3 regions of the Kluyvera sp. NPDC087067 genome follow, and region 2 is predicted to be linked to each of the others. Evidence: riboswitches for the same ligand, from Rfam matches in the RefSeq annotation. Region 2 holds a riboswitch; each other region holds the start of a gene.

Region 1 (3,278 bases), on a different contig from region 2:
CATATTAAAGAACACGTGCGCCAGCAGGATCCCTTGCAGGCCGTAGGGGGAGAAATGCCACTGCCAGCCAAACCAGGCGCAAAGCTGCGCCAGCCAGCCCTGACGACCGTAAACGCTCAGAATACCGAACACGGCGACCAGCACCGGCAAAATGAGCGTCATGGCGCACAGTCGTAGCAACAGCTGCCGGCCGGGGAAGCGTCGGCGATAGAGCGCGCGGGCAAGGAAAATTGCAGGAATGACGGACAACAATGCCGAAAGAAACGCCTGCCAGAAGGAGAAGCGCACCACGTGCCACAGGTAGCTGTCGGCAAGCAGCGTCGACCATGAGGCTTCCGGGGCGTTAAACCACAGCGACAAAAATGCCGCCAGAGCGACGGCCACCATCAGCGTGGTGGCCGCAAGCCCGGGATAGAGCCAGTGGGGAATTAGCGGCTGGCGGCGCGGAGCCATGCGTTAATCCAGTTTTGACGTTCGGTCGCTACCTGCTGCGGCGTAAATTGCAGGGCAGTTTGCGGTTTCACCAGGGTGTTAAAGCCTTCTGGCAGCGCAACTTGCGTCACCGGATACATCCAGTTGCCGGTTGGGATCGCCTTCTGGAAGGCAGGAGAAACCATAAAGTTCAGGAATTGATCCGCCAGTTTCTGCTGCTTACTGGCTGCGGTTTTTGCCGCCACTTCCACCTGCAGATAATGGCCTTCCGTAAAGGCCGCCGCGGCGTAGTTATCTTTCTTCTCTTCGATAATGTGGTAGGCCGGCGAGGTGGTGTAGCTTAGCACCAGATCGCTTTCCCCCTTCAGGAACAGGCCGTAGGCTTCGCTCCAGCCTTTGGTCACGGTGACGGTTTTAGCCGCCAGTTTCTGCCAGGCTTCTGGCGCTTTATCGCCATAGATTTTCTGCATCCACAGCAGCAGGCCTAAACCCGGCGTACTGGTGCGGGGATCCTGATAGATAACGCGCCATTTCTGGTCGCTTTCCACCAGTTCTTTCAGGCTTTTTGGCGGATTCTTGAGTTTGTTTTTATCGTAGACGAAAGCGAAGTAGCCGTAGTCGAATGGAACGAAGGTGTCGTTATTCCAGCCACCCGGAATGCTGACGGCGGTTGTGGGCACATTGCTTTTGGCAAACAGTTTGGTATCGGTTGCTGCCTGCAGGAGGTTGTTATCCAGCCCCAATACCACGTCGGCTTTACTGTTTTTGCCTTCCATACGCAGACGGTTTAACAGCGATACACCGTCTTCCAGCGCCACAAATTTCAGCTCGCACTGACAGTCGGCTTCAAACGCTTTCTTGACCGCAGGCCCAGGTCCCCAATCAGCGGCGAAAGAATCGTAGGTGTAGACCGTGAGGACGGGTTTAGCGAATGCTGGCACGGCAATGAGCGCCAGCAAGGGGAGTAATTTTTTAAGCACTTTGCACCTTTATTCATGGTGGCAAAGGATTTTGAGTCAGCCTCAAATCCCTTCGCCGGGATTATCCGGATCAGGTTCGACGGGTATATCTCAGCGTGCGCACTCGGCGCAGCACCCCGTTGAGAACGCCACATTGTAATGATTACGTGAATAAATCAAAAGCCTTATGAATCCGGCGGCGCAAACCATGCGGATTTAAAGTCGAACCAGCCTAAAGTATTCATTCGCACGCCGCGCATACTGCGCTGACCTTGTAGCATCAGCCAGTGGTGAATGAGCGGCACCACGCACTGATTCGCTAAAAGCTGCTGGCACCAGTCGGCCTGCGGGAGGTCGTCGGCGCGCCAGCGCTCGGCATCCTGTTCCCAGTCGAGAGGAATACAGTGGCGGATAAGCGGCACTTCATACAAAAAGGCAAACAGCGAAAAATCCAGCGGCAGCGTAAAGTTGGCGCTATTAAGCCAGATATCGCTGACCACCTCGCCCTGATGCCACTCCTCATACTCCACTTCCCGGATATTTAATTTCACCTGATGCGCTGCCAGCAGGGATTCCATAATGAGGCCAATCGTCCGATGCTCTACGTGTTCGCGGTAATAGGTCAGCGTTACCGATTCTAATCCTGCCGGTTTTTCACAGGCGCGGCTGCGGGCATGGTGCCAGCGCGGCAGCAGGCCGTAAGCCGGGAACCAATGGCTTTGGTGTTGCTCGCCCGCGTGGTACAGAAGATTGTTAGGATGGAAGATGTGGCTCAGCCACTGGCGTACCGCCGGATTGTTGCCAAGCGGGCTGCGGGCGTCGAACAGTAAATAGTAGCAACCTTCTTCAAGGCGGCTTTCGACCGCTTTTTCGCTCTGGGTGGTGCCCTCCAGCGTCAAACCACCGTTGGGTTCCTCGCTGATTTCCGGCAATACCCAAACGTTCACCTCGTCAATGAGCGCCCGGAAACCAAAGTAGTCGTCAAAGGCGAGGATCTTCAGCTGATTTTGGTTGTTACGCGCCACCGCATACGGGCCGGTGCCGACCGGCATACGCGAAAAGTCGGGCAGCGACTGCCACTCGCGCGGCAGGATCATCGCAGAAACCTGGCCTAACAGCAGCGGCAGCCAGCGATCGGGCTGCGCAAGATGGACATCCAGCGTCCAGGCGGTAGGGGAGTCGATGCGCGAAATATTAGAAAACAGCGGGAGCGTCATGCTGCGGTGCAGTGAGGTGATGACGTCTTCCATTTCCAATTCACGCCCGTGATGGAAATGAATGCCGGGGCGCAGGTAAAAACGCCAGTGTAATGGGGAAATTGCCTGCCAATGGTGCGCAATATCGGCTTCCAGTTCCCCATTTTCCTCATTTACCCGCGTTAATGCGCTGAATATTTGTCGGGCGATGTGGGTTTCAGAGCGGCGCAGAGCGGTTCCTGGCAGTAAATTGTGCATCGGACGGTAATAAAGCACGCGCAAAATATGCCGCCCTTGACGGAAACTGCGGCCTAGATGCGACACCAGCATCTGGCGCACCGCGGCCTTATCGCCCACTAATTGCACCAGCTGATCGATCCTGTCTTGCTCCAGCAGATCCTCCGCCCGTTGTTGCTGCAACGCAAGACCGGTATAGAGGAAGGTGAGCTTGGATCGCTTGCCGCGCCCGACTTCCGCCTCCCAGGTCAGCCACCCGCGCGCCTCCATGGTGTTCAACAGCGTCCGCATATGGCGACGAGAACAGCTCAGTAATTCAGCCAGATTATTCAGCGTGGTTTCCTGCGATTTTCCTTCGCAGCACTGCCATAAGCGGATGAATTGTTGTTGCAGTCGACCTGAAGACATAAAAGGGGAACTCCTGATAAAAACTCAGCAATTTATTAATCCCTAT
Region 2 (3,278 bases):
CCGCAAACGACGCCCCTGCGGAATGCTCGACGCCCTGATCCACCGGTAAAATAGACAAGTAACCGGTACCGCCTAAACGCCCGTGGTTATAAAGCGTCTGCATATTTCGTAACACGGCAGGTGGACGGTTGTTATCCACCATCACCCGGTCAACGTAATCATGGCCGGGTAAGTAGAGTTGGTCGGCCGGAATGGTCATACAACGATGCTGTAAAAGGCTGTCGGCGTCTTTGCCAAGCAACTGCGCAATATCAGTCATAGTGAGGCTCCCGTAAGTGCCGATATCATGTCGGCTGGTTATCCTGCTCAACTTTTTTGAGCAGGATAAGCCTGGTACCGGGGACACTGAATGTCCAACTTTTGGCTGATTTTAAGCGCAGCCAACTGGCACGCATCCGTGCCAGTTACCACCATTCATGGAAATGATGTACCGGGCCAATACCTTCCCCAACCTCCAGCGAGTCGGCCTGAGCCAGCGCTCTGGAAAGCCAGTCTTTGGCGACCGGTACGGTCTCCTGCCAACTCTGATACCGTGGTCTTAAGGCCGCCAGCGCCGCCGAAAGCGTACAGCCCGTGCCGTGGGTATTTTTGGTGGCGACACGCGGCGCGGTGAAGCGAATTTCACCCTCAGCGGTAAACAGCCAGTCCGGGCTTTCGCTATCGTCGAGGTGACCGCCCTTCATTAACACCGCTTCACAGCCCAGCGCCCGCAGCGCTCGCCCCTGCTGTAGCATTTCACGTTCATTGCGCGCGTGTGACGTATCCAGCAGCGCCGCGGCTTCCGGCAGATTAGGCGTAATCAATGACACGTGCGGCAATAGCTGTTGCCGCAGCGTCTCCACCGCCGCCGATGAGAGTAGCGGGTCGCCGCTTTTTGCCAGCATCACCGTGTCCAGCACCACGTTTTGAATACGATAGCGCTTAAGGCGTTCAGCCACCGCTTCAACAATATCAGTCTCCGCCAGCATACCGATTTTGGTGGTATCAATACGCACATCGCTAAATACCGAATCCAGTTGGGCGGCAACAAAATCAGGCTCTATGCGATAAACTGACTGCACGCCGCGCGTGTTTTGCGCGACCAGCGCGGTTACCACCGAACAGCCATAGGCGCCCAGCGCAGAGAAGGTTTTCAGGTCGGCCTGAATGCCCGCCCCGCCGCTTGGGTCGGTTCCGGCGATGGTCAATGCGTTGATACGTTTCATACGTTCACCTCCGCTTTCATCGCGTACAACGCATCCAGGAACGCAGGAACAAAACTTCCCGGCCCGTGACCGCAGGCGGCCCGTTGCCCGGCCAATTTCATCAGCGCACAGGCCGCGGCGACATGCTCCAGACGATCGCCCGGCAAGGCACAGCTTGCCGCTACAACGGCTGACAACGCACAGCCGGTGCCGACCACGCGTGTCATCAGCGGATCGCCGCCCTCTAGCGCCAGCGTGCGTTGTCCGTCGGTGATGTAATCCACCTCACCGGTGACCGCCACAATCGCCCCGCTCTCCCGCGCCAGCAATTCCGCCACCGGAAGAGCTTCTGCGGCGGTATCGGTTGTATCGACACCGCGTCCACCGGCGCTGACGCCCGCCAGCGCCATAATCTCAGAGGCATTGCCACGAATGGCTGCCGGGTGAAGCGCCAGTAAGTCGCGGCAGAATTCATGGCGCAGCGTTAAGGCGCCCACGGCAACCGGGTCAAGCGTCCATGGCGTATCCGCACGGTTAGCGCTCTCCACCGCTGCCCGCATCGCCTGCGCGCGCGGCACGGTTAGCGTGCCCACGTTAATTAACAGCGCATTGGCAATAGCAGAAAACTGCGCGGCCTCGCCAGCGTCGATAACCATCGCAGGCGATGCGCCAAGGGCCAGCAAAACGTTAGCCGTGAAGGTCTGTACGACGTCGTTAGTCATACAGTGAACAAGCGGGGCATGTTGATTGAGGAGATGTACGGTGCGCATACGCTGCGCCGGGTTTAGCAGGTCGGGTTGCATGGTTTGCTCCTGCCATAACGCGAAGAAGCAAGACCCGTCGGCCTCTGACTTCCCTACGCTGGCATTATCCAGATCAGGTGGTACGGGTATTTCTCAGCCTTCACAAGGAAGGGCACCCCGAGTCATTTACTACAAAATCAAAAGATTGCGATTAATGCTCCTCATTAATCCCTGATCAGGATATTAATGCCAGCGGGAAGTCTTGTAAACGACAAACGCGGCCCTTTTGGGCTATGTGTGACAGGTTGGGTGACAAAATGTGTACCATGTAGAATACTCATAAGCCGCCAACTATCGCACAAAAAGAGGTCCTGATGGATTTACAAGCATGGGATAACGTTATCTCTATCGCTTCGAATGCTGTAACAGGTTTAAGCTTGCTTGGTGGTGTCATCTTCGGCGGGGTTAAACTTCAGGAGATGGTGAAAAACAAGAAAATGGAGCAAGCTTTCGCCTCTGCAATAGCGCTTAAAGATGAGATTGATGCTACGAGGGGCCGTTATAATCGTATGCGTTTTGACCTTACACGCATAATGACTTTTATCGACACGCTCGCAAAGACTGGTCAAAAAGTAGATCAAGAAAGCTACTATCAAATTCAAGGTTCGTTGAGAGACATGGCGGAAAACACCTTTCGTATTGGTAGCTGTTTCGTCAAAGTTAGCCACTATAACGTTGCCATTAAACAACCAGCTTGGGAACCATTCAACGCTCTTCTACACTCTGCTGGTGAAACGCAAATAGCTATATCGAAATTAGTAAACCTCATAACTCAGGCCTTGCTTAAAGAGCAGATAACAGCAGAGGAATTCGCGACAATTCGTAGTTTTTATGATGAACATGGTGAACGGATGAAAGGCGTTAATAACGCTATCGCCGGGATAGATATTATTAAATTTGATGATTTTTTTGACTTCAGCAAAGTTAATAAAAAAAGCCGGGATTAGCCCGACTCTTATGTTTTCAGTTTTCGTTGTCGCTGTTCGCTGAGTTAATGCTTGATAGTCCCTTCAAGCCCTAGTCTCTCAACCTTATCGAGAAATGAACAGCGCGGAATATCTCCTAATGGTTGTACATCTGTAGACGGGACTCCTTCAGAGAAGGATGAGAAGGAAAAGAACATAAGAGGTAATGCAAGAATCTTTTTCAAAACAGCCTCCATAGCTGAATAGATGAAGTACACCATTAGCAGGTGCCTTAACATCATTAATTACTTTAATCGATTTAAATAACAGAACCGATCGGTAAAATTGATCACTTTTGTTACTATAATCGTTGCACGATGCCTGCA
Region 3 (3,278 bases), on a different contig from region 2:
GCCACCTTTGGCGCGGAAGTTTTCCGACATATCCGCCATTCCCACTTCAATGGTTTGCGCGGCAGCGTAGTCGCGCACCTCCTGGCTGATCTTCATCGAGCAGAATTTTGGCCCGCACATTGAGCAGAAGTGGGCCACTTTGCCGGATTCCTGCGGCAGGGTTTCATCGTGGTAGGCGCGAGCGGTGAAGGGATCAAGCGCCAGGTTGAACTGGTCTTCCCAGCGGAATTCGAAGCGCGCTTTTGACATGGCGTTGTCGCGGATCTGCGCGCCTGGATGGCCTTTGGCTAAATCGGCGGCATGAGCGGCAATCTTGTAGGTAATCAGCCCTTGCTTCACATCGTCTTTGTTTGGCAGGCCGAGGTGCTCTTTTGGGGTGACGTAGCACAGCATCGCACAGCCAAACCAGCCAATCATTGCGGCGCCAATCCCGGAGGTGAAGTGGTCATAGCCCGGCGCAATATCGGTGGTCAACGGCCCTAAGGTGTAGAACGGCGCTTCATGACAGTGCTCCAGCTCCTCGGTCATGTTGCGCTTAATCATCTGCATCGGCACGTGGCCCGGGCCTTCAATCATCACCTGCACATCGTACTCCCAGGCGATTTTGGTGAGTTCACCTAGCGTATGCAGCTCGGAGAATTGCGCTTCGTCGTTGGCATCCTGAATGGAACCCGGACGCAGACCATCGCCCAGCGACAGGGAAACGTCATAAGCGGCGCAAATTTCACAGATTTCGCGGAAGTGCTCAAACAGGAAGTTTTCTTTGTGATGAGAGAGGCACCATTTCGCCATAATCGAGCCGCCGCGTGAAACAATGCCGGTCAGACGTTTCGCGGTCATCGGCACGTAGCGCAGCAGTACGCCTGCGTGAATGGTGAAATAGTCCACGCCCTGTTCGGCCTGCTCCAGCAGCGTATCGCGGAACGCTTCCCAGGTCAGATCTTCGGCGATCCCGTTGACCTTCTCCAGCGCCTGGTAGATCGGCACCGTACCGATTGGCACCGGGCTGTTACGCAGGATCCATTCGCGGGTTTCGTGAATGTAGCGTCCGGTGGACAAATCCATCACCGTATCTGCGCCCCAACGCGTCGACCACACCAGTTTTTCCACTTCTTCTTCGATGGAGGAGGTGACCGCCGAGTTGCCGATATTCGCGTTAACTTTGACGAGGAAATTACGCCCGATAATCATCGGTTCTGATTCCGGGTGATTGATATTGGCAGGAATGATGGCGCGTCCGGCGGCCACTTCATCGCGCACGAATTCCGGGGTGATATTTTCAGGCAGGCTGGCACCAAAGCTCATTCCCGGGTGCTGGTGGCGTAAAACTTCGCTGCGGATACGCTCGCGGCCCATGTTTTCGCGGATGGCGATAAACTCCATTTCCGGGGTGACGATCCCCTGGCGCGCGTAGTGTAGCTGGGTGACGCAGCGCCCAGCTTTGGCCCGTTTTGGCGTGAGTAACCCGGTAAAACGCAGCTCATCAAGTCCGTCATCGGCCAGACGTTCTTTGGTATAGGCTGAGCTACGGTCGTCTAACTCTTCGCTATCGTCGCGCGCAACAATCCACGGCTGGCGCAGCTTTGCCAGACCCTGCTGGACGTTAATCGCCACCTGCGGGTCGCCGTATGGGCCGGAGGTATCATAGACCGGCACAGCTTCATTTTCTTCATACTGCGGGGTCTCTTTCGAGCCGCCAATCAGCGTGGGGCTAAGCTGGATTTCACGCATCGGAATACGGATATCCGGCCGTGAACCGGTAATGTAAATGCGTTTTGAGTTAGGGAAGGCGGTTCCTTCCAGGGTATCGATAAAGTGTTGGGCCTGGGCGCGCTGTTCGCGGCGGGATGGTTTAGTAGTGGCAGACATAGCTCATTCCAGAAAAAAGTAAGGATATGGCTTGTCAGACGACGGATGAAGCAAGAGGGAAGATCGCCCATGGGCGATGCAACTGAAGATTAACTCTTGTTCCCTTCGCAGGTCTTAACCTGATCAGGTTCCGCGGATCCCGAATTAACGGTCTCAGCCCGTGCTTACACACTGGGCACTCCGACAAGAAGCGACCTCTGATTATCAGAGGTAATGATTGTAAACTACGCGTTAATACATTAAATCTCAAGCCGGGCGTTTGAATTCGCCTTCGTTAAGCGTCTTAAAGGCCAGCATGATTAACTGATCTTCCAGCCGGAAACGGGCCTCTAACGCTTCACCAATATCAGAAAGCGCCTGCTGAAATTGAGAAACGTTGTCCTGGTCAATGGCGTTTTCCAGCGTCGAATCGTAGAAATCCATAATCAGTTGGGTATTTGCGTCCAGCTGTGGCCAGATTTTGGTGGCGTTTAAAAGCGGACTCTCGCCTTCCATTTTATGGATAATGCGTTCATAAATACTGAAATGACCGGCAGACAGATAGTCGACCAGCCGCTGGCAAAAGTTATCGAGCGCTTTTTCATTAAGCCGCATAAACGATTCTTTGCCAGGCTTAAGGCCAACCAAATCGTAGTACGCCACGAGCAGGTGCTTACGAATATTCAGCCAGCGGTCGACCAGTTTGTGGTGTCCATGAATACGCTCTTTTAGACTTTCTAACTGGTTTAACATAAGTTGACCCCGCATCGGTAAGATTAAATTCTGCTCACGTCATTATGTAATCATAATGTTAACAACATGCCTGTGAAGCAAAGGTTGCGCAAGAGATATGGATCGTATAATTGAAAAATGGGATCGCGGTTGGTGGATAGTCAGCCACGAACAAAAATTATGGCTGCCTGGTGGAGAAATACCCTGCGGCGAAGCGGTTAATTTCGATCTTGTGGGGCAGCGCGCGCTGCACATTGGTGAATGGGACAATCTGCCGGTGTGGCTGGTACAGCAACAACGTCGCCACGACATGGGGTCGGTGCGTCAGGTTCTCGACCAGGATGTCGGTCTGTTCCAGCTTGCCGGGCGTGGTGTACAGCTAACCGAGTTCTACCGTTCGCACAAATTCTGCGGTTACTGCGGCCACACCATGCATCCGAGCAAAACCGAATGGGCGATGCTCTGTAGCCACTGCCGCGAACGCTACTATCCGCAAATCGCGCCCTGCATTATTGTCGCCATTCGTCGTGATGATTCGATTCTGCTTGCGCAGCACGTTCGCCATCGTAACGGCGTACATACTGTGCTCGCGGGCTTTGTTGAGGTAGGCGAAACGCTGGAGCAGGCGGTGGCGCGCGAGGTGATGGAAGAGAGCGGTATCAAGGTGAAGAATCTGCGCTACGTGACCTCACAGCCGT

What was found. Region 2 has a riboswitch for thiamine pyrophosphate ahead of thiM (hydroxyethylthiazole kinase). Riboswitches for the same ligand answer to the same signal wherever they lie in the genome.
Region 1: another riboswitch for thiamine pyrophosphate. It lies ahead of thiB (thiamine ABC transporter substrate binding subunit); the one in region 2 lies ahead of thiM (hydroxyethylthiazole kinase).
Region 3: another riboswitch for thiamine pyrophosphate. It lies ahead of thiC (phosphomethylpyrimidine synthase ThiC); the one in region 2 lies ahead of thiM (hydroxyethylthiazole kinase).

Annotation. Positions count from the first base shown of each region.
Region 1 is NZ_JBIUZS010000007.1:202,627-205,904, forward strand. It holds gene thiP (thiamine/thiamine pyrophosphate ABC transporter permease ThiP) at 1-453, opposite strand, end outside; gene thiB (thiamine ABC transporter substrate binding subunit) at 429-1,412, opposite strand; TPP riboswitch at 1,442-1,541, opposite strand; gene sgrR (HTH-type transcriptional regulator SgrR) at 1,577-3,232, opposite strand.
Region 2 is NZ_JBIUZS010000003.1:228,358-231,635, reverse strand. It holds gene fbaB (class I fructose-bisphosphate aldolase) at 1-259, opposite strand, end outside; gene thiD (bifunctional hydroxymethylpyrimidine kinase/phosphomethylpyrimidine kinase) at 405-1,205, opposite strand; gene thiM (hydroxyethylthiazole kinase) at 1,202-1,987, opposite strand; TPP riboswitch at 2,021-2,117, opposite strand; gene ACIPDS_RS09825 (hypothetical protein) at 2,302-2,934, shown strand.
Region 3 is NZ_JBIUZS010000013.1:27,910-31,187, forward strand. It holds gene thiC (phosphomethylpyrimidine synthase ThiC) at 1-1,869, opposite strand, end outside; TPP riboswitch at 1,953-2,062, opposite strand; gene rsd (sigma D regulator) at 2,116-2,601, opposite strand; gene nudC (NAD(+) diphosphatase) at 2,699-3,278, shown strand, end outside.